Regions from separate parts of the Paenibacillus sp. FSL R10-2778 genome, predicted to be linked through region 2. Evidence: riboswitches for the same ligand, from Rfam matches in the RefSeq annotation. Region 2 holds a riboswitch; each other region holds the start of a gene.
What was found. A riboswitch is a leader RNA that binds a small molecule or an ion and turns the genes downstream of it on or off. The one in region 2 is predicted to bind cyclic di-AMP.
Positions count from the first base shown of each region.

Region 1: linked by a shared signal. The riboswitch ahead of NST40_RS02685 (hypothetical protein) and the one ahead of NST40_RS26505 (alpha/beta hydrolase) in region 2 are both predicted to bind cyclic di-AMP.
Region 3: linked by a shared signal. The riboswitch ahead of NST40_RS00190 (3D domain-containing protein) and the one ahead of NST40_RS26505 (alpha/beta hydrolase) in region 2 are both predicted to bind cyclic di-AMP.

Region 1 covers NZ_CP151956.1:600,330-611,112, forward strand. The annotation lists gene NST40_RS02665 (ABC transporter permease) at 1-1,113, shown strand, start outside; gene NST40_RS02670 (hypothetical protein) at 1,145-1,336, shown strand; gene NST40_RS02675 (hypothetical protein) at 1,796-2,248, opposite strand; gene NST40_RS02680 (hypothetical protein) at 2,289-2,810, opposite strand; gene NST40_RS02685 (hypothetical protein) at 2,825-3,379, opposite strand; cyclic di-AMP (ydaO/yuaA leader) riboswitch at 3,448-3,612, opposite strand; cyclic di-AMP (ydaO/yuaA leader) riboswitch at 4,032-4,221, shown strand; gene NST40_RS02690 (hypothetical protein) at 4,473-4,889, shown strand; gene kdpA (potassium-transporting ATPase subunit KdpA) at 5,106-6,782, shown strand; gene kdpB (potassium-transporting ATPase subunit KdpB) at 6,799-8,832, shown strand; gene kdpC (potassium-transporting ATPase subunit KdpC) at 8,888-9,496, shown strand; gene NST40_RS02710 (histidine kinase) at 9,601-10,783, shown strand, end outside.
Region 2 covers NZ_CP151956.1:5,911,866-5,922,648, reverse strand. The annotation lists gene NST40_RS26525 (alpha-glucuronidase family glycosyl hydrolase) at 1-569, shown strand, start outside; gene NST40_RS26520 (Nif3-like dinuclear metal center hexameric protein) at 630-1,388, shown strand; gene NST40_RS26515 (hypothetical protein) at 1,473-1,646, shown strand; partial or broken gene NST40_RS26510 (glyoxalase) at 1,724-1,819, opposite strand; cyclic di-AMP (ydaO/yuaA leader) riboswitch at 2,081-2,267, shown strand; gene NST40_RS26505 (alpha/beta hydrolase) at 2,373-3,182, shown strand; gene selD (selenide, water dikinase SelD) at 3,711-4,772, shown strand; gene mnmH (tRNA 2-selenouridine(34) synthase MnmH) at 4,831-5,868, shown strand; gene NST40_RS26490 (cysteine desulfurase family protein) at 5,904-7,016, shown strand; gene NST40_RS26485 (exosporium glycoprotein BclB-related protein) at 7,386-9,326, opposite strand; gene NST40_RS26480 (LacI family DNA-binding transcriptional regulator) at 9,527-10,519, opposite strand.
Region 3 covers NZ_CP151956.1:35,147-45,929, reverse strand. The annotation lists gene yabG (sporulation peptidase YabG) at 1-429, opposite strand, end outside; gene rsmA (16S rRNA (adenine(1518)-N(6)/adenine(1519)-N(6))-dimethyltransferase RsmA) at 594-1,478, opposite strand; gene rnmV (ribonuclease M5) at 1,475-2,026, opposite strand; gene NST40_RS00190 (3D domain-containing protein) at 2,203-3,369, opposite strand; cyclic di-AMP (ydaO/yuaA leader) riboswitch at 3,655-3,884, opposite strand; gene NST40_RS00185 (TatD family hydrolase) at 4,083-4,853, opposite strand; gene NST40_RS00180 (HD domain-containing protein) at 4,905-6,188, opposite strand; gene NST40_RS00175 (AbrB/MazE/SpoVT family DNA-binding domain-containing protein) at 6,484-6,738, shown strand; gene rsmI (16S rRNA (cytidine(1402)-2'-O)-methyltransferase) at 7,162-8,073, opposite strand; gene NST40_RS00165 (tRNA1(Val) (adenine(37)-N6)-methyltransferase) at 8,070-8,843, opposite strand; gene yabA (DNA replication initiation control protein YabA) at 8,953-9,318, opposite strand; gene NST40_RS00155 (stage 0 sporulation family protein) at 9,349-10,149, opposite strand; gene holB (DNA polymerase III subunit delta') at 10,289-10,783, opposite strand, start outside.

The sequences.
Region 1 (10,783 bases), 1.6 Mb from region 2:
ATTGCTGTGATTGCTGAAGAGGGAAATCAGGTTGCAGAATTGTTGAAGGCTTATACTGCGCCAGAGGGCATGCCACAGGCTAAGATAGTACAATATGCTTCTGCGGAGGATGCCGAGTTAAAGAAAGCATTAGATGAAGAGACCGTAGAAGGTTATGTTACTTTTGCGGAACCTACTGGTGAAGGGCTTCCACCCGTTACTTATCATAGTAATGATGGGGAACTAAACGGAGATGTGCAAGTTTATCTCCAAAATGCACTTCAGCAAGCAAACACACAATTCATCGTTGGCGACAAGCTGACCTCTGAACAGATTGCTGCAATGTCAACGCCTGTGCAGATTACTACACAACAGCTTAACGCAGGCGGTGGCAGTGAAAGCTCTCAGGAGGACACTCCAGCCATTAACTACATTATCGTATATGCCATGCTTATGTTGTTCTTTATGTCCATTATGATGACAGGCAACATGATTGCCGCAGAGATAACTTCTGAGAAAAGCTCGCGGATTATGGAGATTCTGATTACAAGTGCCTCACCTTTAGCGCAAATGTTCGGTAAAGTTATCGGTGTTTTCCTAGTAGGAATATTGCAAATTGGGATCTTTGTCGCAGCGATCGTCGTCAATTTGACGCTCCCGCATAATGCGACTGTATTGGCTGATTTTGATCTCGATTTAGGCCAGCTCAATATTAACTTGCTGCTCTATGGATTTGTCTTGTACGTATTAGGTTACTTCCTCTATGCCTTGATGTATGCGGCTGTAGGTTCGATTGTCAGCCGTACGGAGGATCTCGGTCAGGCGGTAATGCCAATCATGATGTTAGGCTTCGTAGCGTTCTATGTTCCACTGTTCAGTATCTCCAATGCAGATACTCTAGTGGTTAAGATAGCGAGTTATGTGCCCTTCACCTCACCATTGACGATGCTGCTCCGAATTGGTGTCGGCGAGGTGGCGATCTGGCAAGTCATTGTATCGCTGCTGATCCTGCTTGTGACTACCTTCATCTTCGGATGGCTGGCAGCCAAGATCTATCGTACCGGCGTACTGATGTACGGCAAACGCCCAAGTATTAAAGAAATTAGAAAAGCAATGAAAGCTTACAAGATCTAAGATGACCTCATATAACTTTTAAGGAGTGCTAATGATGTCTACAAGCGAACAATATACCATTATGCTTTTAATGAGTTCGGTATCGCTGGCTACGGTTAGTAGAATGCTTCCGGATGGCTCCACTTTTATGGATTTTGTTCAAGGTCTATTGACTGGTGTTGCTATAGTGGGGATGTTGGCGGGATTGTGGATGTACGGTAAGGCGCGTAAGAGTAAAGCGTAATAGTAAGCACTGAGTTTTCGGGGGTATCCTAACAGCCGTTTATGGTTGCTGGGATATCCCCGTTTTTGAGTTGGCAATCTCTTTGTATACGAGCTGATATAGCTAACGGACCCAGCAGCACTTAAATGCAGCAATCATCGAGATTTGGCAAGATATCGGACACTATAGTCGCTATTGGCATGAAAAAGGGTGAATCAGTAGCTCTTTTAACCAAATAGTTGCACTGGAGTCCGATACTATGCTCAAAAGGCGATAAACGTGCAAATAACGTCATCTTGGTCCGTAAGCCTTGGTGGAAGATGATTAGGGCTTGCTTTAAGACGATCCGAGACGTTCACTGCTCGGGATTTCTACTGGAGTCCGAACGCCGGCTATATTTGTGGAAAAGCTTCAATTAAAGGCTCCTGAGTCCGTTAGATGCTTCATGCGCTTAAAGATTGTCTGAATTCTTGTCAGTGACTAAATTATAGAAAGATTTGCGCTCGTTAGTATATCCGTTTGGGTGGTCATCTGCTCCCGTAGAGCTCTAAGCTGTGTTTTCAGTGCGGGAACACTTTTTTGCAGAATAATGCTTATTTGAGAAAGAGGCAGCTTTAGGCCGTACCACATGACCTTCACAAGCTGTTCCTCCCAAGGTAATGCCTTAGCCGATAGAAGGGAGCGCCGGGCAAAAGAATCAGCACACTGGTGAATACAAGTGCGGTAAGCGTGGATAGAGAATAACTGAGGATCAAAATCATCCTGACGATATATTTTATGAAGCTCTGTGAAGGTGCGGATAGTAATCTTGTCTGCCTCATTAGATTGTTCTAACAACATGGAACTAAGTACGTAGACTTCATTAGTATACTTTTGAACACACTCTGCAAATTTAGTACTGTAGGTGGACTCGGGAGGTAAGGGGTCAGGCATGGTGAACACGATCCTTTCAGATTGAGAGATTTGCTTGAATCTATAATATAGAAAAGTAAGAGATGGATTTATTGATAAGATCGGCGGTGTCTGGTTCCGGGCAACTGTGTTTCTGCTGGGAGGCAGTGGATAAAGCTTTTGAAGGCTTGTAGTAGAGCCGTTCACTTCTGGAATTGCTCCCCCCTGCTGCAACACTGTACAGACGCCCTTGCTGAATATGCCCTGCCAAGGATTTACCCTGGAGCTTGGCCTTTAAATCCTGCAAAGCACCCTGAACTAGCTCAAGCTTAACCTGCTCCCAATCTGAACCTTCGCGGCGGACCTTATCCAGCGCTTCTTCAAGACGGCAATGACAGATGGCCCGTAAAAAAGAACTCCATTTAATGAGATCGAAATTTTTGGTGTTGGCAGAGATCAGACAAGCCCCCCAACTGCAGCCTCCCTTACAGGTGAGCTTCAGAATACCATAACGGCAGCCTTCAGCCCCTTCCATTCCATAGTGAATAGGCTCGGGTTCATCCAATACAAATACTTCAATGCGGGATAGTCTGCGCTGGTCCATAGTAGGGTTCCTCCTTAGATTTCCAAAAGCTTTAAGTCTACATGATGAGTGACACTAGCCCTTTCTACACAAGCGAGCATTTCCATTTTATTCTCACAGACTGCGGTATGCTCTAGCCATAGTCGGAACTTCTCTTTTCGTATAACAGATAGATGTAAGGGAAAGGTGCTGCGGGATCTCAAGACATACCAACCGGCGCTTACATCTTTCCAAGGCTCCTTGAAGGCTGTAAACCACGGGAGCTTTTGGTGCGATGACCAATCCTGCTGCTGCTGTTGTTCTCGAATTTTTTTATATATCTCATATACAATCTTAGAGTCTAAACAGTCTTTACAAGAAGAAGGTGTGCTGAACTGGCGAAGGGCTTGGATCTGGTTCTGGCCAAATGCATAGCCTACAATGTACCTGTGATTATGTTCTTCGAACCACAAGGCCCCGAAACAAACGTAATTTAGACTTATCGGCTCAAGCAGCCCTTGATGTATCCCTAAATAATAGTGCTTCAAAACATTCACCCCATCCAGCGTGCTATCACCTAATAAGCTCAGGTAACGCAAAAACCGCAGCAAGAGGAGGACCTCTGCTGCGGTTTTGGATTACAGGCAGATATACCTGGGCCAAAGCGTGGCGGATCAAGGGTCTCTCTCTTTACGCTTACGAGGTTAGCTGTCGGATTCGGACGGTGAGAGTCGCCCTACCTATTGAGACTTATGCAGTCTCCTTTGGATTCACCCCAAGTAGGCCAGGTGGCCTGATGGTTCCCCCGTTCCCTGCGAATGCAGGAACTCAGCGTTGATTGTTTTTCATGAATTAGATTCAACCCGAATCATACTCTTTTCAAGATTTTCTGTAAAAAACGGAAAATGTTCTTTTAGAGCAATTTTAACCATATCCTGCCGACTACGACTGAAAAACGAGGTAAATAGGTATTTATGGCGTGTTATCGCGCCTCTTTCTCGCTCAGCCTCAGCTTCTTGCGTTTCTACCTATAATGGGAATTTGCAGTATTTTCGCTCTAAAAAGGTGAATAAAATCACATGGGTTATAGATAGCGATTAAACGCTCCAAACTCGAGTAAACAAGAGATATAGAGAGATTAGATATCAAGTAAGCGCTATCTAATGGGAAAATAGTTTTTAATTTGCATTATTTTGGCATCATTCAGGTTTTACAAGTCTTCGTGCATAAGAGTATGATTACTCCTGTTTCAACGACAATCGAATATTTGATCCGCTTAATTTCCGGTAAGGAAAGCGGGGGAACCAACAATCGGCAGCCGATGTGAGAGTCGGAAGCAGATTATGGGGTGAATCCTGTAGAGGGTGTGAGTGAGCTCGCATCTATACAGGTAGGGCGACTCTCACCGCCCGAATCCGACAGCTAACCTCGTAAGCGTATGGAGAGAGGATGAGTGCAATGTGACCGCTAGCGAGCCACAGAGGAGATCCTTTGTGGCTTTTTGCTGTGCTCTTAGAAGCAAAGCATTTATGGAGGCCTCCCCTAAGAGGTCGCTAAATTCATCATTAGCGGTATTTGTAAGGCAGCGTCTAATGACGTGACACAACCGAGCTTTAGGTTGTGCCCGAAAATGACGATAGGTCAACATCCTTTCGGAGATTTTCGTTGCCTCCTTGTTGTAAATGAGCAGGAGGAGAAAAAAAGATGACGGATCAGAATGAATATGTGCTTGTATGTGCGCCTACAAAGGCGGGAGAACATTTCATTAAACTTCTGAAGTTCAGGGGTATTAAGATGGCGGGATTAACCAACAATGTGGCTGAGAAAGCTTTACTTGAGGAGCTCGGGATTGAGCAGGTTATTCTAGTGGATACCCGCCATCAGAGCACTTGGTTTCGCCCATCGTTCCCGGTAGGCAGGGTATATCTGTTTGAGAGCAGCTTTCCGCTTTGCTGCCGCTATATTCAGATGTGCCGTACCTGGACGACACAGCCGATTTTTGTGATTACAAGTTCAATAAATCCTAGATTGGTCTATAAAAGACTTGGTGCGAGCTATGTAATCTATTCCCATAGTGGTGATGCTGATTTTCTAATCGATAGATCACCTCATCAAGGATAATGGAAGGAGTGCGGAAGATATGATGGATCTGTATATGGTGGCTTCGTTAGCTGTAATTTACGGGTTATTTTATGGCTTTATGCGCTGGTGCGCAGGTGTAGTTGAGGATACGGGGAGGGATAAGCTGTGATTCTAGTAATCGCTGTTACCCTACTGTTGTTTTTATATCTGGTTTACGCGTTGATTCATCCTGAGAAATTTTAAGGAGGGGCATTCATGGGCATTTTGCAAATAGTCGTCGTAATTGTAATTCTCATCTTGCTGGTCAAGCCGATGGGAACGTATTTATATCATGTATTTTCTAACGAACCGAATCGTACGGATCGCTGGTTTGCAGGCACAGAGAAAGGTATTTATAAGCTGATCGGCCTGAAAAAACGGGACGGAATGTCCTGGAAGAAGTATGCACTCAGCTTTGTTTTAACTAATATCGTACTGGTTGCTTTCAGTTATATTTTTCTGAGATTACAGCGGGGATTGCCGCTGAACCCGAATGGAATTGCCGATATGGAACAGACGCTTTCATTCAATACGGTGATCAGCTTTATGACCAATACGAACCTGCAGCATTATAGCGGGGAGACGGGACTATCGTATTTTTCACAAATGGCAGTCATCACGATGATGATGTTCACGTCTGCAGCGAGCGGATTTTCTGTTGCGGTTGCTTTTGTCAGAGGGATTACAGGACAGAAATCAGTCGGGAACTTTTTCGAGGACTTCGTAAAAGCACATATTCGTGTATTCATTCCATTAGCTCTGCTAGTTTCATTGGTGCTGGTAGGATTGCATGTGCCACAAACGCTCAAGCCATCGCTTGAGGTCACTACACTCGAAGGGCAGACACAACAAATCGCTATCGGTCCAGTCGCTTCTTTGGAATCAATTAAACACTTAGGTACGAATGGTGGCGGCTTCTTCGGAGCCAATTCAGCGCATCCTTTCGAGAACCCTAATCCACTTACGAACGTGCTGGAGATTCTCTCTATGTGGATGCTGCCAGCCTCTCTGCCATATATGTACGGATTGTTCGCTAAGAACAAACGTCAGGGCTGGGTGATTTTCACAGCAATGATGACCTTGTTCGTACTACTGCTGGGATTGAATTATTATGCGGAAACCAAAGGCAATCCAGCTATCAATGCGCTGGGGATCGAGTCTTCGCAAGGTAGCATGGAAGGTAAAGAGGTACGTTTTGGTATCCCGCAATCTTCGTTGTTCACTTCGGTAACAACGGCAGCTACGACAGGTAGTGTTAACAATATGCATGATACGCTGACACCGCTGGGTGGCATTACCCCTCTGGCCCTAATGATGCTCAACAATGTCTTCGGGGGAAAAGGTGTCGGACTAATCAATATGCTGATGTATGCCATCATGGGTGTCTTCTTATGTGGACTAATGGTTGGCAGAACACCAGAGTTTCTCGGGCGAAAGATAGAAGCCAAGGAGATGAAGCTAATTGCGATTGCTATCCTTGTGCATCCGTTCATTATCCTTGTACCAACAGCAGGTGCGTTCTTAACGGACTTGGGCAACGGTTCCATCACGAATCCCGGATTCCATGGACTTAGCCAAGTGTTATATGAATATGTCTCTTCTGCCGCGAACAATGGTTCAGGATTTGAAGGGCTTGCGGACAACACCACCTTTTGGAATGTTACAACCGGGATCGTAATGCTGCTTGGCCGTTATGTCTCTATAATCGCGATGCTGGCAGTTGCAGGCTCACTGATCCAGAAGAAGCCAGTTCCTGAGACGATTGGCACATTCCGCACAGACAATGGTCTGTTCACCGGAATTCTGATTGGTACAGTAGTAATTATCGGTGCGCTGACGTTTCTGCCGGTCATTGTGCTCGGCCCGATTGCAGAATATTTGACCTTACGGTAGGAAGAGGGAGAACAAGATGAGTACTGTAAAAAGAAAAAAGCTGCTGACGGGACCCATACTCCTAAGCGCTATAAAGGATAGCTTTATTAAGCTTAACCCGGTGACGTTAATCAAAAATCCGGTCATGTTCGTAGTCGAAATCGGTACGATTATTGTATTGCTTATGGTACTGGCCCCCGGATATTTTAATGCAGAGAAATCGGTAGGCTTCAATATCACAGTGTTGTTCATTCTGCTATTCACAGTGCTGTTTGCCAACTTCGCTGAAGCGCTGGCTGAAGGCCGCGGGAAAGCCCAGGCGGATTCACTCAAGAAAACGAAACAGGATATCACAGCTAACAAACTCGTTGGAGGGTCTGTGAAGACCGTTTCTTCTTCCGAGCTTCGTAAAGGAGATATTGTCATCGTCAGTCAGGGAGAACTTATCCCTGGCGATGGTGAAGTAATTGAAGGGCTGGCCTCCGTAGATGAATCTGCAATAACAGGTGAATCTGCACCTGTTATTAAGGAAGCCGGCGGAGATTTTGGCTCAGTCACAGGCGGCACCCGGGTAGTCAGTGATGAGATTAAAGTCAAAATTACCAGTGACCCCGGTGAGTCATTCCTGGATCGGATGATCTCCCTCGTTGAAGGGGCGAAACGTCAAAAGACACCCAATGAAATTGCACTAAATACACTCTTGATCAGTCTGACGTTGATTTTCCTGATTGTAGTAGTGACCTTGCGGCCAATTGCGACTTATCTGGGCGTTGATCTAGATATTCCTGTTATGATCGCCTTGCTGGTCTGTCTGATCCCGACCACAATCGGGGGTCTGCTCTCCGCTATCGGGATAGCAGGGATGGACCGCGTCACACAGTTTAATGTCCTTGCTATGTCAGGGAAGGCCGTTGAAGCTGCCGGCGACATTAATACAATGATTCTAGATAAGACCGGTACGATTACTTTCGGAAACCGGATGGCGAGTGATTTTGTGCCAGTTGGAGATGAAACGGAAGCTGAGCTTACGGCTTGGGCAGCTATTAGTTCGCTAAAGGATGAGACTCCGGAAGGACGTTCTGTTATTGAGCTGGCTAAGAAGCTGGAACGCAGCTATGACAGCAAACTTGCTGAAGGCGGAGAGTTCGTAGAGTTTAAGGCTGAGACCCGGATGAGTGGTATAGATCTGCGTGATGGACGATCTGTTCGTAAAGGGGCAGTCGATTCCGTGAAGAAATGGGTACAGTCGAAGGGCGGAGTCATTCCCGCGAACCTCGACAGTAATTCCGATGCTATCGCTCGGATGGGGGGGACCCCGCTTGCTGTTGCGGTAGACAACCGGATTTATGGACTTATTTACTTAAAGGATACAGTTAAGCCAGGCATGAAAGAGCGGTTTGATGAGCTGCGAAAAATGGGAATCAAGACTATCATGTGTACAGGGGACAATCCGCTGACCGCAGCTACTATTGCCCGTGAAGCAGGGGTAGATGATTTTATTGCAGAGAGTACACCTGAGGATAAAATAGCGGTTATCCGCCGTGAGCAGAACGAAGGCAAGCTGGTGGCAATGACTGGTGATGGTACGAATGACGCACCTGCCCTTGCCCAAGCTGATGTGGGCTTAGCGATGAACAGTGGGACTACAGCCGCTAAGGAAGCAGCAAACATGGTTGATCTGGACTCCGATCCCTCGAAGATCATTGAGGTTGTAGCTATTGGTAAACAGCTACTGATGACGCGGGGCGCGTTGACAACGTTCAGTATTGCGAATGATATCGCTAAATACTTCGCAATTATTCCGGCAATGTTCATGCTCGCCATTCCTGAAATGGAAGCCCTGAATGTCATGGGATTGGGTTCACCTAGCTCGGCAATTATATCTGCATTAATATTTAATGCGATTATTATTCCGCTGCTGATCCCATTGGCTATGAAAGGTGTCTCGTATAAAGCGATGAGTTCTACGAAGCTGCTGGGACGTAATATTTTTATCTATGGTTTAGGTGGAGTAGTCGTTCCTTTTGCGGGCATCAAGCTTATTGATTTGCTCGTAAGTGTATGGATTTAACAACGGATTGACTAATCATTGAAAGGGTGAGAGCATCGTGAATAACAGAAAATCGATTGCGGACGCTGAAGAACAGTTGTCATCATCGAAGGGTGCTAATTTCTTTATTATATTACGGCTATGTCTAGTGTTTATTGTTCTTTGCGGAGTGATTTATCCTCTGACTACTACAGCGATTGCTCAAGTTCTGATGCCATCGCAAGCGAACGGCAGTCAGCTGAAGAATGACGCTGGAGTAGTTGTGGGCTCAGAACTCATCGGGCAAAGCTTTACGGACCCGGCATTATTCCATGGCCGTGTATCCAGCATTGATTATAAAGCGGAAGCCTCAGGCTCCAATAACTACGGCCCATCCAACCCGGATATGCTGCAGCGGACGAAGGATTCCATCACACAGTGGCAGCTTGATAATCCGGATGTGCCTGTAAACAAGCTGCCGGTTGATTTAGTAACCAACTCGGGTTCAGGTCTTGATCCGCATATCACTCCTGCGTCGGCAATTGTGCAGATTCCCCGGATCAGTAATTTGACTGGGATTCCAGCCGCGCAGCTGGAAGAGCTAGTGAATAAGCAGACCGAAGGTCGCGATCTAGGGCTGTTTGGTGAAAAGCGGGTAAATGTTCTGAAGCTGAACATGGAGCTGCAGAAATTAACGAACAAATAAATATAGCTAATATCCCTGCCCGATTGTTCAAACTGGGTCAGGGATATCTTGCTTTCTGGCATAGAAGAGTGAATGGATGAACGGGTTATTAAGGAGTGGTCTTGATGGGAACATATCGGAGGAAGACGCCGGAGGAACTGCTGCTCTCTATTTATGAGCTGCATCGTGGACGTCTGAAGATCTATATAGGTCCGGTCAGTGGATCAGGCAAGACCTATCAGATGCTGCGTGAGGGTCAGGCGCTGAAAGCTCAGGGCATCGATGTTGTAATCTGTGCGGTTTCAACCAACCAAAGTCCAGAAACAAGGGATCAGCTGGGTGACTTGGAACGGATTCCAAGTATTCATTGGTTTCAGAAGGAGATCGAGAAGAAGGATCTGGACGTGGAGGCCATTGTGGCGCGTAATCCAGAGGTTGTACTGACCGATGGATTGGCTCATCATAATCGCGAGGGTGCGGAGAGATCGACTAGGCTGGAGGATATCAAATATTTATTGGGCTGTGGAATTAGTGTCATCACAACTGTAAACGTATACGAGCTGGAAGGCGCAGCAGATCTTGCGCGGAAGTGGACGGGGATTGAGGTGGAATATTCCTTGCCTGCGGAAGTGCTCACCCTTGCAGATGATATCGTTCTAATTGATGTGACTCCGGAAAAGATACTTCAACGTTTGTCCGAAGGACATTTGGGCAAGAAGCAGCGGACTTCGCTTTTTAACAAAGGGAATCTAAGCAAGCTGCGGGAGCTGGCGCTGAGAATGGTTGCGGAGGATGTTAATGGTTCGCTGGAGAAGCATCGGGAGGAGCAAGGATTGCTGGGGGCTTCGGGGATTGCCGAAAAAGTGTTGGTGTCCGCACAGTATTATTGGAATGGCTCGATTCATATCCGCCGTGGGCAGCAAATCGCTAAACGGTTAAACGGAGATCTGGCGGTGGTATCCTTCTGGAAGCAGGGCCTGACGCCCTCTAAGGAAGCAGCAACCTTCAAGCGATCCCTATGGAAGCTGACTGAGAAGATTGGGGCCTCGATGGAGGAGATTTCTTTTCGCTCGAAGAGGGAGATTCCGGGACTTCTAGTGAAATACGCCATCCAGCATAATATTACCCGTATCGTTATGGGTCACTCTAAGCAAACGGCGTGGCAGGAGCTGTGGAAGGGTTCGATTGCTAACTCATTGTTAAAGCAAATCCGCGGAGTAGATGTGTTTTTCGTGGCTGATCGTGCTGAGCGTGAGGGAGAACGTGTTCTTCCTACCCGGCAGAGCCGAAATGAGCGGAAAGCTGATG
Region 2 (10,783 bases):
CTGATGAAGGTCTAGTGGCTGCTATTCGCGGGATGTTAATGGACTCATGGAGGATTTACGAATCTTACACAGCTCCATTAGGTGTGGGCTGGATGGTTAATCCGGATCATCATTATGGGCCGAATGTGGATGGATATGAATACGCCAAGTGGGGAACGTACCATTATGCGGATCATAAGGGCATTGGTGTGGATCGTTCAGTCAAATCGGGAACGGGGTATAGCGGACAGTATATAGGTCTTAATGCATCAAATTATGAGAATCTAGCGTCTTGTCCAGAAGAGCTGCTGCTGTTCTTCCATCATGTTCCATACACGCATGTTCTGCAATCGGGACAAACGGTTATACAACATATCTACGATACTCATTTCGAGGGGGCAGAGCAGGCTGCACAGCTTCTAGCAACATGGGAATCACTTGAAGGCAGCATGGATAGTGGATTGTATGTGCAAGTGAAGCAACGTCTTGAAGAGCAAGCAGAGCATGCGCAGGAATGGAGAGATCGGATCAATACGTATTTTTACCGCAAGAGCGGAATTGAGGATCTTAAAGGCAGAAAGATTTATTAGATTTTGAACCGAGGGATGATGATAGTGAGCCTCACGATTAGAGCGATTTTGAAAGATTTAATGGGAACTGTGGAACAGGTAGAAGGGACTGTGGATATTCTGAACCCAGGGGAACCGGAAACTGAAGTCACAGGGATTATTACGGCCTTTTCTGCCACACAAAATATTGTGGAGCAAGCAATAGCGTTAGGAGCCAATTTGCTGATCACGCATGAAGGTGTATTTTATAGCCATCATGCGGCGAACGAGTGGTTAGAAGGTGATCCGGTTTATCATGCGAAAAAAAGTCTGATCGAACATTCCCCAATAGCTATTTTTCGTTATCATGATTATTGGCATCGGCAAGAGCCGGATGGGATTATGATGGGTTTGCTGCGAGAGCTGGATTGGTCAGACTATGTGGAAGAGCAGCAAGCGGCTGCTACGATTCTCACTATTCCTGCTATGACTGTAATGGAAGCTGCTCAGTATATTAAAAGTAAGCTAGGCATCTCTTATGTACGCGCTGCTGGTGACCTGTCTCTGTCCTGCAAACGTGTAGGGATATTAGTAGGTTACAGAGGAGGCGGGATGATGGCTATTCCGCTTTTTAATGATCACAATCTTGATTTAATTATCGCTGGAGAGGGACCAGAGTGGGAGACTCCGGAATATGTGCGGGATGCAGGGCACCAAGGAAAATCTAAAGCGCTCATCATGTTAGGTCATGCGGAGAGTGAAGCGCCGGGGATGAAATATTTAGCTGAAATCTTAGCAGACAAATATCCCATGCTTCCTACCCGGTTCATTGCTGAACAACCCATCTATCAGATGGTTTAATCTGGGGAAATTAAGAGTACGGAATAAATAAACATATTATGGAGAAAATGAAGGGAAACAGGTCACTGAGAAAGGAGTGTTTCAATGGAAATTCCTTTGGAGGCTGATGAAGTATTAAGTCGGATCAAAAAGCTGCAAAGCGACGGAAGCTCAATCAGTAAAAAACAAGTAAAGCAAAGCGACCCAGAGCTTATGAGAAGTGCGCTGTTCTTTTTTCCAAGCTGGGAGCATGCATTGAAAAACGCCGATCTTTTGTAGCCATAGTATTGTAAAAGGAAGCTAAGTGGACAGGGGGAGATCTCTGATTCTGCTTAGCTTTTTTCTTTTTTATGAAATCATTCGTGCTGTTCATGTGAAATAATATTAACAAGCTTGCCAAACGGATCGGGGACATAGAAACGACGAACACCCCAAGGTACAGAAACTGGCCCAATATTGGTATTGAAGATTGTCGTTTCTTATTAAATAGGAAAGTACTGGTGAATCACCCCCTTTTTCGCTTGCTTCAGAGCTGTTTTTCTAAAGAAAACGAGTAAACAAGAGCAAAAGAAAGAGAAAATGAAGAGTATGCTTAATATGAAATGAAAAGCATTGCTTTCAACATTATTTTGACCAGAGCCCTCCTTTACAAGAAAACCTTACAAGAGTATGATTCATCTCAGAACTGAGAATTATCTTAAATTTACAATTACATAAGCAATCCGCTTAATTTCCGTTTCTGGAAAGCGGGGGAACCAACAACTGGCAGCCGATGTGAGAGTCGGCACTGGTTATGGGGTGAATCCTGTTCCGGGTGCATAATATGCATCCCTGCAGGTAGGGCAACTCTCACTGCCCGAATCCGACAGCTAACCTCGTAAGCGTATGGAGAGAGGATGAATGGCGTGTTTAGTGATGAATAGCCACAGAGAATCCCTCTGTGGTTTTTTGCTGCGTTTTTAAGCAGATATAGTCGTAGAATTTATTATGAAAGAGGTGTTACCTTTGCCTATCGCTAAACTGAACGGAACTTCGCTCTATTATGAAATCAATGGAACTGGCACTCCGGTTGTGTTTATCCATGGACATGGATTAACACACAGTATGTTCAAACCACAGCTGGAGTATTTTTCCGATAAATATAAAGTGATTTTGTGCGATTTACGGGGGAATGGCAAGTCTGGTAAACTGCTGGAGGCCCCACATGAGATTATTGAGACGCAATGTCTGGATCTGATTATGCTGTTGAATGACCTAGGTATCCGTGAAGCAGTTTTTGTAGGAATCGCCTATGGTGGCTTAGTCGTTCAGCATATTGCCAAACAATATCCTGAGCGTGTAAAAGCAATTGTGGTCGCGGATAGCTTTTGTAGGACTCACGGATCAACAATAGTAGGGAAAATACAAACTATGGCAGCATATTGCAGTTTACTAATGTATTATCTCCCAAGCGAGCTGGTGTTGCCTTCGATTCGGATGATGTACCGAGAGCGCTGGAGTCTGGCCTACAATGAGATTAGAAGAGGACTGCTGGACAAACGCCCCCGGGAGCTATATCGGCAAAGGCTGGCTACGAGCCATGTTGATTACACCAGATGTTTAAAGGCTTTTAAACGTCCCGCTTTGTGTATTGTAGGGGACTTTAATGAATTTGGAGTGAATTGTATGAAGGAAATGGTGTCTCAGCTGCCGCAGGCGCAGTTGGCGATTATTCCGAACGCATTAGATCCAAGTAATCTGTGCCAACCGGAGCAATTCAATGCGATTCTTCAACGTTTCTTAGAGAAGCAGCAGGGCAGTCAGCAGATTAGCTGATCTATTGGGAGACCTTCACAAGCGAAGCGTTTAAGTGAGAAAAAAGACGTCCAATAGCCAGGGAGCACGAGCTGGCTATTGGACGTCCTTTTGGGTTGAAATTTAGGGGAATTCTCCCTAAAATGAAGGAGATTATGGCTCCTAGAAAGTGGATTAGGGAAATCCTCCCTAATAATAGGATGTTTTTAGGAAGGATTTCAAGGATTTCCCTAATATAATGGACATCCAACTAAAGGCTGGCTTATCAGTAGTAAAATCTACGAATGAGCCAGCCTTTGGTTATTTTACTAACCGATGGATGTTGAACATTTACAAGCATATTGTACCTAGAACGCCACTTAATGTCCCACCCTACCACAGCATCAAATATAGCTCACCCGACGTGGGAAAGAACGGTAGACCTAAGTAGTGATAGTAAGTGTATAGAGGAAGGCGTAACAAGCAGCACATCTGCTACTCTTGCTTTTTGTACAATGCGATCTACTCGTGTAAGATTAAGATAATTCATACTAAAGGAGCTGAGTCATGATGTCTCAAGCTGAAACTATAAAACTGACTTCATTATCTTCAAAAGGGGGCTGCGGCTGCAAAATCGGTCCCGCCGATCTCATGCAGGTTATTCGCAGTCTGCCACCAACTGTTCCTAACCCGGACCTACTAGTAGGTCTTGATACTAGTGATGATGCAGGGGTGTATCGTTTAAGTGATGAATTAGCGTTAGTGCAAACTGTTGATTTTTTCACGCCGATCGTGGATGATCCCTATTCATTTGGTCAAATTGCAGCAGCCAATGCATTAAGCGATATATATGCGATGGGTGGAAAGCCGCTTACGGTGCTTAATATTGTGGCTTTTCCTATTTCTGTTTTAGATAAAAGCGTTCTTGGTGACATTTTGCGCGGTGCAGCGGATAAAGTACAGGAAGCAGGAGCTACTCTTGTGGGCGGACATTCCATCGACGATAAAGAGCCCAAATTCGGATTGGCCGTTACGGGCCTTGTGCATCCTGACAAAGTAAGAACGAATGCGGGCGCCAAGGTGGGAGACAAGCTGATTCTAACGAAGCCTATCGGTGTGGGGATCTTAACAACTTCCATTAAAAAGGATCAGCTATCTCCTGAAGAAACCACACGCCTTACGACAGTAATGTCTACTTTGAATAAAAAAGCGGCTGAAATCATGGAGCCTTATGATGTACATGCTTGTACAGATGTTACCGGATTTGGGCTACTGGGACATGCCTCGGAAATGGCTAAAGGGAGCGGCACGGGCCTGATCATTCGTCAAGACGATGTACCGATGCTGCCAAGAGTAAGAGAGCTTGCGGAACAGGGATTTGTTCCAGGAGGCACTAAGAATAACTTTGCCCATCTGGAAGGCAGCATTCTTTATCCGGAAGAGATGGACCAACTAAGCCGCTATATTCTATGTGACGCTGTGACTTCTGGCGGATTGCTGATCTCTGTGGCCCCCGAACAAAGCGAAGATTTGCTAAAAGAGTTAGTAGATGCAGGGGTAGAAGCGGCATTGATCGGAGAGGTAACGGAAGAGCATCCGGGTCAGATTACGGTTATAGCTGCTGTGGAATAACTGTTGTATATCAGCTTAGAGCAAATTATGAAGGTTAGCCACCAGAGGAGAGAGCATATTGTTTCAGGACATTACACTGGAAGAACTTAGAGTGTTAAAAAACAAGAAGCAGATCACCATTATTGATGTTAGATCTCCTTCTGAATATAAAGATGCAACGCTGCCGGATAGTTTGAATATTCCCTTTTTTGATGATCAGGAACGGGCTGAAGTAGGGACGTTGTATAAACAGACAAGTGTGCAGGCCGCGAAAGAACGTGGTTTGGAGATTGCTGCGGCAAAACTGCCTTCTTTTGTCAAAGAATTTGCAGCGATTCAAGGAGACAAAGCAGTATTCTGCTGGAGGGGAGGTATGCGCAGCCGTACAACTGCGACCGTACTCTCTTTAATGGATATTCATGCTTACCGGCTGATAGGCGGCTATAAGGCTTATCGTAAATGGGTGCTCGACGAATTGGAGTCCTATGAATGTAAGGCGAAGTCTTATGTGATTCACGGAAATACAGGCACAGGTAAAACCAATCTGTTACACCGCCTGAAAGCGCAAGGCTACCCCGTTCTGGATTTGGAAGGGATGGCAGGTCATCGTGGTTCTATTTTTGGTGAGATTGGCCTTCGTGCGAACAATCAAAAAACGTTCGATAGTCTTCTTTTAGAGGAGTTAATTAAGATCGGGGATTCTCCTTATGTACTATTTGAAGCGGAGAGCAAAAAGATTGGTAAGGTAGTAATGCCCCCATTTATGGCCGAGCAAAAAGAGAGCGGAACACAGATCTGGATTGAGATGCCTTTGCAAGCCAGAGTGCAGCAAATCCTTGAGGATTACCGGCCAGAAGAGTACAAGGAGCAGTGTATTTCTGCATTTCGGAGTATTAAATCCCGAATTCATATCCCTGTTGCAGCAGAAATCGAACGATGCTTGCAGGCGGATTTGTTCGGCGAAGCTGTGGCGCTGCTGCTAGAATATTACTATGATCCTAGATACGATTATACGTCCACTCAGTATGAAGGCATTGAGAGAGTTACTTTTAAAGTGAATAATCTGGATGAAGCTGAGACTGCTGTGCGTTCTTTTTTAAAACATCAAGAAGTATAAGTTTCGCGTTATGGTTAAAGGGGGCTTTACTTAATATGATCTATTTAGATTACAACGCTACAACACCAGTAGATAAGGAAGTAGCAGAGGTTATGATCCCTTATCTTTACGGTCATTTTGGGAATCCCTCAAGCAGTCATTCTTTGGGGCGGGAAGCTAAACTCGGAATAGAGCAGGCAAGAACACAGGTGGCTGATTTCCTGAATTGTGCGCCGGGTGAGGTGCTTTTTACCAGTGGGGGTAGTGAGTCTAATAATACTGTCATTAAAGGAGTAGCCCAAACGTATCGCCATAAAGGTAATCACATTATCCTGTCTGCTATTGAGCATCCAGCTGTAATTAAACCTTGTCAGTACCTGGAGCAGATGGGATACAACCTGACTTATGTACCTGTTGACTCTTATGGAATGGTGCAGGTTGACGATGTGAAAAAGCAGCTCACGGACCAAACCATTCTGGTCTCCATCATGCACTCTAATAACGAAACGGGCACGATCCAGCCGATCAAGGAAATAGCTGAGGTCTGCCACCAACGGGGCATTCTTATTCATACAGATGCTTCACAATCTGCGGGAAAAGTAGACCTCGATGTAGCGGATTTGGGAGTGGATTTTCTAACGCTTGCAGGCCATAAATTATATGCGCCCAAAGGCATTGGAGCATTGTACATTCGGGACGGCATTCACATTGAGCCTTTGATACACGGTGCGGGCCATGAACAGGGGCGAAGAGCGGGGACAGAAAATACACCCTACATTATTGGCTTAGGAAAAGCCTGTGAGCTTGCTGCTGACTCTGATTCTAGAAAAAGAGTTAAGCAAGTTACGGAGTATTTCTATGGAAGACTGCAGGAGTCTTTTGGCGAAAAAATTCATTTGAATGGTCATAAACACAAGCGCTTGCCTAACACCCTTAACGTTAGTTTTCTTGGAGCAGTGGGTCATGAAATTATCGATTCCCTGGAAGCTGTGGCGGCTTCAACGGGCTCGGCGTGCCATTCCGGTGAAACGTTGATTTCGCCTGTTTTAAAGGCTATGCATGTGTCGGAGAATATTGGACGGGGAGCGGTTCGTTTTAGTGTGGGACGATATACGACTACAGCGGAAATCGATGAGGTCATCGATAAGCTGAAGGTGTATTTGTTATGAGGTTCGTTTTTGCAAACAGTGACAAAGTGTGAATTCTAGTGAACGCACTATGATTCTCAGTGAACGGATTATGGCTCCCAGTGAACGGAATCGCTATCGGACTCAGGCGCTCTTATTTGCAATATTTTCCTATTTTTGAGTTGCTATAGGACTCCATAGGCGTTATTAGTACAAAATAGACACTACTGAGCATCATTTCTGCCCAATAGCGCCTCTCAGGTCCGATAATCTCTCTAAACAGTGATAAATTAACGAATAGCGGCATCTGAGTCCGAAAGATCAAGAGTTGAATGCGCATATTACAAAAAAAGCATCTGCCACCTCCTTCAAAAGGAATCGCAGATGCCTTTTTTAACTTTTTTTTAGTGATTATACAATCGTAAAGCCAGCACTTGCATAACCAGTGACTGTATTTACAAGGGTAAGACCTGTAGCGGTGGCTGAGAATACCATAAGCAAACGTGTCTGTGGTGTTACAGTAAAATTGATACCATTCGTAATTCCGTTGACAAAAGTTCCAAGATTAATAGTACCGGTGATAGGTGGAAGTGGGACTGTTGCGCCTGGAATAGGAGTAAATGTGTTATTTGGTGTGGCAGATTGGTACAATTGCGCTGTTACATTTATCGTAGTACCAAGCAGCGATAAAGCTATGGTATTACTGAAGTAAGCGGCAATGGAAGTTATTACTCCTGCTCGAGGAGTTGAGAATGCAAAATTGATAAGCGGTCCAAGGAGAGTACCTGTCAAATCAATATTACCGCCAACAAGCGAAATACCTGTGGCTGAACTTCCGAAGCCTACAAGGCTTGTTGTTCCAACCAAACCACCTAAAACCGTGGTCATAATAATAGGTCCTCCGGATGCCAGCGGAATAATTGCACCGTTACCGGTTGCACCAGTGACTCCGGTAATGCCAGTAGCTCCGACCGCGCCGGGATCACCTGTGGCCCCCGTTACACCGGTAGCTCCGGCAACGCCGACCGCCCCCGGATCACCCGTCACGCCCGTTGCCCCCGTAGCTCCGGCAACGCCGACCGCCCCCGGATCACCCGTCGCCCCTGTGGCACCCGTAGCTCCGGCAACGCCGACCGCCCCCGGATCACCCGTCGCCCCTGTGGCACCCGTAGCTCCGGCAACGCCGGCCGCCCCCGGATCACCCGTCACGCCCGTTGCCCCCGTAGCTCCGGCAACGCCGACCGCGCCCGGGTCGCCCGTCGCGCCCGTTGTACCAGCAGGGCCCGCCAAGCCGGCAGCACCCGTCGAGCCCGTCGCTCCAGTTGCTCCTACGCCTGGACCCGCTGGTCCTTGCGCACCTGTTGGTCCTTGAATCCCTTGCACACCCTGTGGTCCTTGAGGTCCCATCGCACCACCAGCGATTAACAAGTAATCTGGTGAACTTCCAGGTATTCCAGTAGGTCCAGAAACAGTAGCAATATAGGTGCTGCCATTGAAGGTTACTACTTGACCTGCTGGATAAGTAGGACTTTGTGCAGGATTAAAGATTACAATTCCTTGCAGCCCTACCCCTTGCGGGCCCTGAGGTCCTTGAAGTCCAGGCGTTCCTTGAGGGCCTTGTGGTCCTTGCGGTCCTTGGGGGCCTGTGGAGCCACCAGCAATTAATAAATAGTCTGGTGAACTTCCAGGTGTTCCCGTTGGTCCAGCAACAATAGCAATATAGGTACTGCCATTAAAGGTTACTACTTGACCTGCTGGATAGGTAGGGCTTAATGCAGGATTAAAAGCAACAATTCCTTGCAACCCTGCCCCTGTGGTTCCCTTTGCGCCCGGAATCCCTTGCGCTCCTTGCGGACCCTGGGGTCCCTGGGGTCCCTGTGGCCCTTGAGGTCCAGTCACACCTTTAATAGGTAATCCAATTGCTTGTGTAATAGAAGCTTGAATATGTCTGATCTGAATAATCAGCTGATCTTTACAATTAGAGTCAATCTTCGTGGCGAGAATAAAAGATAATAACTCTGCTAACAGCAGTTGAAGATTAGTGCCCACGCTTACGACAGAGAAGGGACTGACTTCGGTCGATACAATGGTTATCTCTACTACAGAAAGTAGCTCAGTTCTAAAAGGGCTGCATAACTTAGAGGTATGCAAGAATTCCAATAGTTCTCTTAACACTCTTTGGAGATTGGCAATATGAAGTGTTGTGGGATTCGTAAGTACGGGGGGCACCACTGCAGAGAGATCAGTGACTATTTTTAATAGTGCGTTACACTCCCTCTTTCTAATAGGACTGCTGATCCTTCCATGCTTGTTTAGGATAGCATCCCCTTTAAATGGTCTGTAATCAGGCATATTTCTATATCTCCTCCTTGAACTTCTCCTGTTCATTCCTTTAAAAAATGGGAACCTGCCCAATCAGCATATTCTGAGAAGCGGAAGTGGTTACAAAAATTTCCCTAAAAGTCGTTATTTCTGAAAGTCGTTATTAATGAAGTAATACAAAAAAGGCAGGCCACCGCTAATTACGGTAGTCTACCTTTTTAATAGATACGTTAAGTAGTCTCTCCTTTAATGAGAGTTACGTCTACAGTAGTGTTGTTGATTAGCTCTCCGTCAGCACTTTCGATCATTTGCAGGAGAGTATTGGTCAGCATGACCCCGATCCGATCACTAGGTTGCATAATGGTAGTCAATTTAGGACTCTGAAGCATGCGGGTAAAGCTGTGGTAATCATAACCGATGATTTTCAGTTGCTCGGGCACTCGAATGCCTTGCTGTTCAGCATAAATGTATAAAGCATAAGCCACAATATCATTACTGCAAAATACTCCATCATATTCTCGAAGTTGGGCCGGAGAGATATTTTCGGTGACAAAGGACCAAAAATAATCAAAGGTAAGCTTGTTGTGCGCGCCTTCGATAATATCGTAAGTTACACCATGTTTCATACTTGTGATGACAAAAGCATCCCGACGGCGATTCGCTAGAATATCCAGATCTAGCGGGCCGGAGATATGTAGCAGCCGTTTACAGCCCAGCTGTATCAAATGTTCGGTAGCTAACTCACCACCGCGGTAATTATCCGATCCCACACAAGGGATATTGGAAGAAATAAAACGGTCAAAAGAGACAATAGGGAAAGGGACCTTTTTATAGCTTTCAATATTCATAGTGTGGCTGCACATGATAATGCCATCTACTTGATTCTGGCGAAGCATGCTAATATAGTTGGCTTCCTTCTCAGGATCATCAAGAGAATTGCATATTAGCAATTTATAGTTTTTTTCATTAGCACTCATTTCAACATACTTGATGAGATCGGAAAAGAAAGGGTGGTTCGAATCTGGAACAATAATCCCAATAAAAAAGGATTGATTCTTCTGTAAGGCTCTGGCGATTTGATTAGGATGATAATCTAAGGCGTCCATCGCTTTTTCAACTTTTTTACGCGTCTCTTTGCTGATATATCCCCGGTTGTTCATTACTCTGGACACGGTAGCTACAGCAACGCCCGCCTCCTTGGCAACATCTTTAATACTTGCCATACCCTCATCCCCGTTTCATAAAATGCTCTAATCTATATTCTACAACTTTCTTGGATTGTTGACACTAATCGAGACTAACAATTGTAAAAGCATAGATAGTTTCTGATAGTTATAATAGGTATGTTATACGTTACCACAAATATATGGACATAATATTAAATTCTAATAATTATAGCTTTTTTTTATTGATTTAATTATATGAAAACGTTTGACATATTATATGCGCGTCTATAAAATTGGTTTTGAATAAACCTTCATCTAGGG
Region 3 (10,783 bases), 1.1 Mb from region 2:
AGCCATTGCAGATTCATGAACATGATGCCCTTCAGCGGGAATCCGCAGCTGCTCGTATAAGCTAAGGCTCTTATTCAAATATGCCGGATCGCCATCCAGATGCAGTACTTTACCTGGCACTTCAAAATAAGGAGCTTCCTTGGACGGTGGAGCCCATGTCCCCTCTGTTAGGGTTCCCCCGCTCCGCTGACTTTGCTCCTGACGGTCCTTCCGCAGCTGTGTCAGTGATTCCTTCGCTTTGATCTGTGCTTGCTGTCCCCGTTCCGTTATTCGGGTAGGAGGCACTTGAACCAGGTCATCCAGAGGAGAATCCGCCAACAGGCGGAAATCTGTGCCTTTAATGACGGCTCTATCCTGCACAATATTATCTACACGAAATGTTAAATCACCGCCATAAGATTTGCGAACGACCAAGTCTCCTAAATTCATTACAACCACCACCTCTACCCCATCGTATGGGCAAAGGCCTCAGTTGGTTCATAACTCAACATATTTTTAAAATATAAGAATGTATAATGCTCCACCAGAATAACATCCTTATATTTCTACGAGAAACGGTTGTCGTCCTTAAGACAACAACCGTTTCCTATTGCTTATTCAATTCCAGCGGCTAGCAAAACACCGCTTAAGCGGGCGTATTCTTCAAGACTGAGTGTTTCTCCGCGACGGGTCGGTTCAATACCCGCTTCTGCGAGTAAAGCCTCCAGCTGCTCACGTCCTTGTTCAGGGAAGTAGCGAGCCTTCAGATTGTTAGCAATCGTCTTGCGGCGCTGTGTGAAAGAAGCGTGAACCACTTCAAAGAAATGCTTCTCACTCTCCACCTTTACCGGAGGATGCTCTCTAACCTTCAGACGAATAACAGCAGACTCCACATTAGGTTGAGGGATGAATACCGTACGTGGCACGATACAGACGAGCTCAGGCTCGCTGTAGTACTGCACGGCAATGCTAAGACTTCCGTATTCCTTTCCACCTGGAGATGCAGCCATACGCTCCGCAACCTCCTTCTGAATCATTACAACGATGTTATCAAGGGGAAGCTTCTCTTCGAGCAGCTTCATCAGAATCGGAGTAGTCACATAATAAGGCAGGTTAGCAACCACACTGACCTTGTTCACAGTGGTGAAATCTTCCTTGAACATTTCCTGCAAGTTCACATTGAGGACATCATCGTTACGAACCTTAACATGGGGATAGGGGGAAAGTACGTCTTTTAATATTGGAATCAGTCTACGGTCAATCTCTACGGCAGTTACAGCACCCGCTGTTAGTGCCAGACGCTCCGTCAGCGCTCCAATTCCCGGCCCGATCTCCAGCGCCCCAGAATCGCTATCTAGTCCAGCAGCGTCTACAATCTTGTCCAAAATATTTTGATCAATCAAAAAATTTTGTCCCAGGCTTTTCTTGAACTTGAATCCATAACGTTGAATAATCTCTTTGGTCCGTTTTGGAGTCGAAATTTCCTCTCTACCACTCATGAAGTAATGCCTCCCTGATCAATTTGGGCGAGAGCCCCGGCAAATTCCTCCCGCGTAATCCCAAACATCGCCAGCCGCTTGTACAGCTGTTTGCCGTTACAATATCCGATTCCAAGCAAATTACCAAGCGCCATACGTCTTTCAGCAGCCCGAGGGTGTACAAGCATTCCAGCGGCCATAAGATCATCAATACCAATCAAAGCAGGTGCTCCTTCAAAAGAGGTATGTACATTACGCAGCGCATGACGAATCGCCTCTGGCGATGCATTCTCTACACCGATATCCCCTTTTCGAGTTGCGTCCTTCTCTGGAATAAAAGCATGCTTGCAGCCCGGCACCTTCGCTGAAACGATTTTACGAATTCGCTCCCCAGCATGGTCCGGGTCCGTAAGAATAATAACCCCTCTACGTTCCATAGCAAGCGCGATCTTAGCAATTACAGTCCGGTTTACAGCAGAGCCGCCTGTCTCAATGGTATCCGCTTCTACAGCACGCTTAATGGCTACGGTATCGCTTTTGCCTTCAACGACGATTAATTCCTTAATCATATTTCTTGACTCCTTCCAAAAAAAGCAAAAAGAAGAGGATTCGCTCCTCTTCTTTTGGTTAAAGAATGTATAAGTGATGAGCGGTTGCTCTGCGATCAACGAAATGATCATCCAGCGTTCCTTAACGGTTATCATCACTATAGCTTATCAAAGGATTTTTTGCAAAAGCTTCAGTTCTAGTTAAGCTCAGGTTTCACAGGTCCAATCACATAAACGGTACGTGATTTACGGCCGAAATTACGAGCATGGCTCAGGGAATCATAATAGACATCCACTTTATTGCCTTTAATGGCACCGCCAGTATCCTCTGCACGGCGGAATCCAAGCCCATCGATATAAACCCACCAGCCAATAGGAATTACATTCGGATCTACTGCAATTGTACGACCTTCCGTTACGCGTGTTCCGGAGGCAGTTTTAGTACCTATCCCTGGCTCTTCTGACGAATAAGCTGTCATGGAGACGTTCTTAATCATCTTCTTGTACTCAAAGTCTACGCCAGCCTTGCTTGTGACGTTCTTAGTCTTAGCGCTAACTTTAGTCGTTTTGGAGGTAGTGCTTGATTTGGAAGTTGTTGTAGCTTTAGCAACTACAGTAGGCTTAGGAAGTGCTTTAGTACCAACGGCAATGATCTTATCTTTTGTTACCGTTTGTACTTCCTTGCCGATCATGCGCATAGAGGCCAGTTCTCCGTCTTGATAGATCTTTTCAATATGCTGAACCATGACGCCTGGTTTGCCTGCCTGTGCCACTCTAACTGTTCCCACAGTAAGGGAGGGATCTGCTGTCTTAATAACACGGAAAGGTAAGTTAGTTGTTCGCTGTACCGTTTGCTTGTTGATACGAACGATCTTAATCTCCATGTCAGCAGAGATGGTGGTGTCTAACGAAGGAAAAATCTTATCATAGCCTTCTAGGTTGATACCCAGTTTGTCAATCGCTTGACCGATAGTGTCTTCGGTCGTATATAACGTTTTTGTTGCTCCGTCCGCAGTAAGGCTAAATTTCTGCGCACGATTGATAACGACACGGTCACCGTCTTTTATTTCATCACTCAGACCTAAAGATAATTCATCATGCGGCTGCAGCGAAATTTGCTCTTTCTCCAACACATCACCAAGAAGTGCTTCTCGCGTTTCAAGTGTCTGTGTTTGCCCGTCTATTACTAAAACTAATTGTTTATTACTTTGACCGTGTACGTACAGCAGAATTAACAGCGCGATTGCGATTGAAATCACACCTGCAAGTAAAAGTACGCGAGTATTTACTTGCTCCCACCGTAATGCGAAAGACCTGCTGGATGACTGCGAATCATGGGATACCTCTGGTTGGAATAAGCCCATTCTCTCCATCCTCCTTACATAGCCTCGTCGTCAATTTGTATATCATGAGGACTGAATTTCTTTGACGAAACTATTTGAGATTGTCACAGGATACGCACGTATTAACTTAGCGTCTCCTGCTCATGGATCGCCTGCTCGGCACAGCTACTCCCACACCTGTTATATAACAGTATGCGGGCAACATTCAGTTTATTCAAAAATAAAGAAGCCTAAAAAGAGTTCTCTTGAGGACTCTTTCGTGGCTTCTCCGATGTCAGAATACGCGGGAATGTTTGTGCACGAGGTTGCCTCTCTTACTTGCGCTTACGGGGTTAGCTGTCGGGTTCGGACGAAAGAGAGACGCCCTATTTCAGGTCACCCGCTCACGGCGGTTGCCCTTAAATTCACCCCAAAGACCACGTGAAGAAATCAAATATTGTTCTGCGGCAATTCCTAGTCGTATTCAAGATACAGGCATGCGGCAGTTCAATATTGGTTCCCCCGTTCTCCATACGGAGACTCAGCGAGACGATCCATGAATCAATGGCTGTCACAATAACAACAGCTCACATCACTGAAAAGATGATATCCTGTTTTGATGCATGTTGTAAAGGACGATTCAACCACGTTTACGCAAATATATGGTTAAAATATTGTAATAATCAGCCGTTTTTATATTAAAAAAGTTTAATATATCGGCCATTCTCTATTTTTCACCCGTTTTACTCCTGTTTTCAGACAATCCCAAATCGTTCCAGTGCGTTCGCATACGTAATTTTAGCCAATTCTTCCCATGTTAACCCTTTAATTTCAGCCGCAGCCTCTGCTACTAACTTCACATGAGCACTCTCATTTCGCTTGCCTCGGAAGGGGTGTGGAGTCAAATATGGAGCGTCTGTTTCGATCAATAATCTGTCCAATGGCGTCTGTGCAAGCACCTCTTTAGGCACTCTGGCATTTTTGAACGTGATCGGTCCTCCAAATGACAAATGAAATCCTAGATCTAGACACATTTTTGCGGTTTCCCAGCTGCCTGAGAAAGAATGCATTACGCCACCAATTTCATTTGCTTTTTCCTCCCGTAAAATCCGTACGACATCTTCATGGGCATCACGGTCATGTATACAGATTGGCATTTTTAGTTCACGGGCTAGTCCAATTTGTTTGCGGAAGACCTCCTGCTGCACATCCTTGGGAGAGGTATCCCAATAATAATCCAACCCAATCTCTCCGATGGCCACCACTTTCTCATGGCTGCAAAGAGAGGCGATCCAATCGAGGTCCCCCTCTTTCATATCAATCGCATCCTGTGGATGCCAGCCCACCGCTGCATAAATATAATCATAAGATTCAGCCAGCTTCATCGTTGAAGGGATCGTTTCCCGATTAAATCCAATATTGATCATCTTGCTAACTCCGGCCTCTACTGCACGAGCTATAACTTCCTCGCGATCCTCGTCGAATTGAGGCGCATCTAAATGTGTATGTGTGTCGAACAGATACATTTTAAAGCTCACTCCTTGTTGTTTTTATCAATAGTTCCATAAATATTTGTATTATTTTGCAAAAATCTCTGCTACAGAAGAGGGCAACCGTGTAAGGGCTTTTTTCAGCTTATCCTGTGGGAAATATAGGTGATATCTGCCACGATGAATCCCGCTTATTGAGCGTACAATATCCGATACCTCTGAAATTTCCCGCAATTGCTCATTGCGGTCAAGCAGTAAAATTTGATTATTGTCGAAGGCTGCTCCTGGACGGAACACATCATAAGGCAAATCTGTCGGATAATCAATCTCTAAGTCATATTCTGGGTTAAGTCCCGCTCCCGCAAAACTGCTGCGGATTTCCGTAATCATATCTGTATCCAAATTCTCGATCTCTACATATTTATACAGTTTACGATGAATAAAACGGGTACACAAGTCGCTTAATAACTCATCTTCTTCAAGGGTCCATTGCATAAAGGCAGTCTGTACCAGTGCCTCATCAAGCATTAAATATTGCTTCACTGTTACTTCTCCTCGAAAGAGATCTTCCAGCGGAGCGATCATAAAGCGAAATTTGTACTCCTCTTGGAACAATTCTTTAGCTCTACGGAAGATTTGACGCAAAATAATTTCAGAGCTGCGCGTCACCGGATGAAAATATACCTGCCAGTACATTTGATAACGCGACATTAAATAATCTTCAATGGCATGCATACCTGATTCTTTTACTACAATCCGCCCATTATAAGGACGAAGCATTCTCAAAATCCGATCAATATCGATGGTTCCATAGTTTACACCTGTATAGTACGCATCACGCAGCAAATAATCCATACGATCAGCATCCAGCGGACTGGAAACCAAATTGACAACAATTTCATGCTCATATGTCTTAGAGATAACTGAGGCTACTTTACGAGGAAAATCTTCCTCCACATCACGCAATATTTCGGTGATCTCCGTGTCCTCCAAAATAATTCGGCAGGTCCAATCCTCATGGTTCATTTCAAAAGCTTCTTCTATAGAATGTGAAAATGGACCATGCCCTAAATCATGCAGCAAAGCCGCACACAAAGTAAGCAAACTTTCTTCAGGAATCCAATCCTTATACCCGCTGCGCTCAAATTGCGAAATGATTCGGCGTGTAATTTCATATACTCCTAAAGAATGAGAAAAACGACTATGCTCTGCACCATGAAAAGTGAGATATGAGGTACCTAACTGGCGAATCCGGCGTAAACGCTGAAATTCTTTTGTATTAATTAGTCGCCAAATAATCGTATCCTGTACGTGAATATAATTATGAACGGGATCCTTGAAAACTTTTTCTTCCGTGAGCGGCTGCTTCATGAGATCAACTCCTTCTAATAATTTAATATGATTTTAACTAATATCAGTATATAATAAGTAATTATGTCGTACTTTGTCGAAAAGTATCATTTTTGGTCTTGGTAAATCGACAAAATGCTTTCAGGGTAATTCTTAATTTTTATAGGGACATTCAAAGTTCTTATGGAAATTTTCTTATTCGGCCTATGAAAAAAGGTTGACTGATTTGGGAATCGTTGGTATTATAAGTATCATAAAACAGTGAACAATGTCGAATAATGACGTTTTTGGAACATTGAGAGGAGTAACGATTGTTATGATGAAATCAACAGGAATTGTAAGAAAAGTAGACGAACTTGGACGGGTTGTTATTCCTATTGAATTACGCCGTACACTTGGCATTGGCGAAAAGGACGCACTGGAAATTTACGTTGATGGCGAACGGATTATGCTTAAAAAGTATGAGCCTGCCTGCATTTTCTGTGGCAACGCTGAGAACGTAACTTACTTTAAAGGAAAAATAGTTTGTCATGAATGCATATCTTCCATCCCTACCCCTGTGACAAACTAAATTAAATAGTATATAATAGAACTAATCAAATTGTTAATTCTAACCTTTTCATATCTCCTTGACCTCCCGTGACCGCGGGAGGTATTTTTTATGTCTGGATTTGCCCTCCTGGTTATCCCCTTCCTAAGGGCAATGTGCTTCAAGACGGAACTAGTAATACTTAGTTGTATTTCTTACAGTTATTTTAAATGCTTTTTACCATTAAACGAATTAATTGTATTTTGTACACTTATATTTCCTATATCTCCGTGAAATCAATCCTTTCCACCTTTATAACTGTATGAAGTACAACTAAACGAACAAATACATAAAAAAATTCAAAAATAACTGTACAAAATACATTTAACCCGCAGATAAATCATTCAAGCTCGGGCAGGCCGTTTCCGACAACCCTTAGTTATTCTAAGAATTCGTCTACAACACTTACTCTTCTGCTCTATCAAGCAACGCATTATAAATATCCCGTTTGGCTACACCCCGGTCTGATGCCGCTTTTTTCATAGCCTCTTTCCGTGGTACATCCTGTGCTTCGTAATGAGCTACATGATCTTCAATGCTTAACTGACGCCACCACGCCGATTCTGCGATTTCTGCATCTTCCTTGCTCTCCCCTTCTACGACAATAACATATTCGCCTAGCGGAGGATGTTCAGCCAGCCATAGTGTACATTCCTCAATCGAACCGCGTAGAAACTCCTCATATCTTTTCGTTAATTCACGTGCCAACACAATCTGGCGATTACCGAATGCTTCTTGAAGATGAGCAAGTGTCTTAACTACGCGATGGGGAGATTCGTAGAACAACAAAGTGCCTTGAGCCGAACGAAGTGGACTTAATACTGCTCGGATGTCCTTACGCTCTCGGGGAAGAAAGCCGATAAAGGTGAACGTATTCGTAGATAGACCAGAAGCGATCAAAGCTGACAACGCTGCGTTAGCTCCAGGGATAGGAATCACCGGAATTCCATGACTTATAGCAAGGGCTACAAGATCCGCTCCAGGGTCAGAAATCGCTGGTAAACCGGCATCGCTGACGAGTGCCAAATTTTTTCCTTCTATTATATAGCGTACAAGCTCAGGTCCACTGGCGGCCTTATTATGCTCATGATAACTAAACAACATCGAAGGTGAAATCTCAAAGTGGCTGAGTAATTTTCGGGTCTGTCTCGTATCCTCCGCGGCAATAATATCACATTCCTGTAATGTGCGGACTGCGCGATAGGTCATATCCTCCAGATTACCGATAGGTGTAGCCACCAGAAAAAGCGACCCTATTGTCTCCTGAGTACTGGTATTAGTCTTGTTTTGAAAACTGCTTTGGCATGATATCGTCATGATTTACCCTCTTTAGCACCATAGTAGATGTCCATAATCTCTGGACAGTATTGATTGTCCTCATTATATACGATGAGCGGTGGTTGTAAACGAACCTCAGGCTTTCCATCACGTGCGGCTTCGATTAATACCATATTTGCCTCCAGATGGGCACGTGGATGTACAAACCGAATAATCTTTGGCTCGAGTCTATATTGTCTCATAAGACTGATAATATCAACCAACCGTTGTGGTTTATGAACCATACTTACCTTTCCGCCCGTCCGAACCAATCGCACACAAGCCTGAATGACCTCCTCCAGTGTACAGCCTATCTCATGGCGAGCCATAGCCTGATGGTTGTTCAGCTTCAGATCACTGCCATTAAGCGGCATATAAGGAGGGTTCACCGTTATTGCATCATACACCCCATGTCCTGCGGTAGTATATAACTCGCGCAAATCACCTTCATGAATTACAACCTGATCCTGAAGGCCATTTAGAGCCACGCTACGACGAGCCATATCAGCTAAACGAGGTTGTATTTCAATACCTTCTATAGAAGCTTTTGTCCGGGTAGTCATTAAAATCGGTATTACACCATTTCCCGTACAAAGATCTAGAACTCTTCCACGTGGCGGAACACTGGCGAAACGAGCAAGCAATACAGCATCCATAGAAAAACTAAATACTTCATCACTTTGAATAATGCGCAGATCATGTGTTAGTAAATCATCCACCCGCTCCGTCGGTAACAAGGGGACAGATATATCATTAAAAGAATTCGTCATGTAATAATCTCCTAAAGGTTTTGTTGAGAAAAACTTGCTTCAAAGCCATATGCCTATGGGCTAAAATTCAAAAAAAACCGTAGGATTAATCTCCTACGGCTGGATATCCTCATTTATTAAGAAAAGAAAGACAGAACAGACAGTCACCTTCCGTGCGTAAATGTCCAAAATAAACATTACAGATGTGAAAGCCTTCGTGGTAAAGTCGAGCCAAGTTGTCATAACCTTCCCCGACAACCTCTTCTGTTCCCTCTCCGGTAGCTAAAAGAGCTTCCGCCTCCGCAGAATCTACGGTAGGATCCAAAGGTGCATCCCGCTTTAAAATTTTGCGAAGCTGTTCATTCTCCAGAGTTAACCTCTGGTTAGCTTCCATCAGTTCTTTTACCGTCTGTTTCCATTCTCCAAGATTGGCGCGCATCGTTTCCATCTGCGCTTCCATATCCTGCATGTGTGCAAATATATTTTTCTTCTCCAAGTTTCCACCCCGAAAGTAACCTTATATGGTTTACTTGACGACAACATCATCCATTGGAAGTTCCTTAACTTTGCCCACTTCAAACAACTGTACATGAACCGTACGGTTTCCGGCATTGATCCCTACTACTTTGCCATCCCCCAATGAGGTCACGACAATCTTGCCGACCGCTGGCATTTCTTCCTTTACACTCTCATAATTGTCATGCTCAAATTTCAAACAACACATCAGACGTCCACAAAGTCCGGAAATCTTCGTCGGATTAAGTGAAAGGTTCTGATCCTTGGCCATTTTTATGGATACGGGTTCAAAATCCCCTAACCAAGAGGAGCAGCAAAGCACTCGTCCACAAGGTCCAAGTCCACCTAGCATCTTAGCTTCATCACGTACCCCAATTTGCCGAAGCTCAATGCGGGTCCGAAAAATACTTGCCAGATCCTTAACCAATTCTCTAAAGTCAACGCGTCCTTCGGCCGTAAAGTAAAATATAATCTTATTACGGTCAAAAGTAAACTCTACATCTACGAGCTTCATTTTGAGACCGTGGTCGCGTATTTTATTTAAACAGGTGGTAAAAGCCTCCTTAGCGGCGCTTTTGTTCTCCTCAACAACGCGTGCGTCGGTTTCTCCGGCAATACGCATCACTTTTTTGAGGGGTAGTACAACATCGGACTCCTCCACCTCTTTTTTGCCTACGACAACCTTACCGTATTCCACCCCACGTGCTGTCTCAACAATAACACATTGATCTCGTTCAATCGGAAAATCAAGTGGATCAAAATAATATATTTTACCCGCTTTTTTAAAACGGACACCTACTACGCTGTACAAAAATTAACCCCCTTGTTTGCCGGTAAAAGGAACCTATGGGCATGTCCGCTCCCTGATGATCCATGCTTGTCCTTCCTCGTCTGTTAAAACGATACTTCCAGGTAAAGCGACATCCGGAGGATATATCATTGCTAATCCTTTAACTTTCCAGTCGGATTAAGAACTGCTCCAGACACAACTGGGCATTGGCATTGGAACGCAGCTTCTTAGTACTCTCTGCAGCATATCCCATATAAGCCACCCATTGTTCCGCACTGCGCCCACGGGCATGCCTGGAAATAAAGTCTAACTGATCTATAAAAACGATACTTTCGTGCTTACGGTACAGGAAGTAGAGCATATCTTTAAACCATAGATGGAACATGCTGAAAAGGATATCCAAATGTTCAGCGAGCCCAGTCTTGAACAGCTTCTGCCCGGCAGTTGCTACCGTGGAGCTGCCCTTGCTTAAGGACTCCTTAGCTAATTGTAACACTAGATTTCTCATTTCTGCAAACCAATTCTGTTCCAAAAGTTCCCTGCAACCATCAAGTCCCGAACTAAGTGATACTGCACATCGAGCTAAGGGGATCGGCACACCCTCACTTGCTAGCGCTTGAAGCATAATATCCGGATTTAACGGACTAAATGGGAT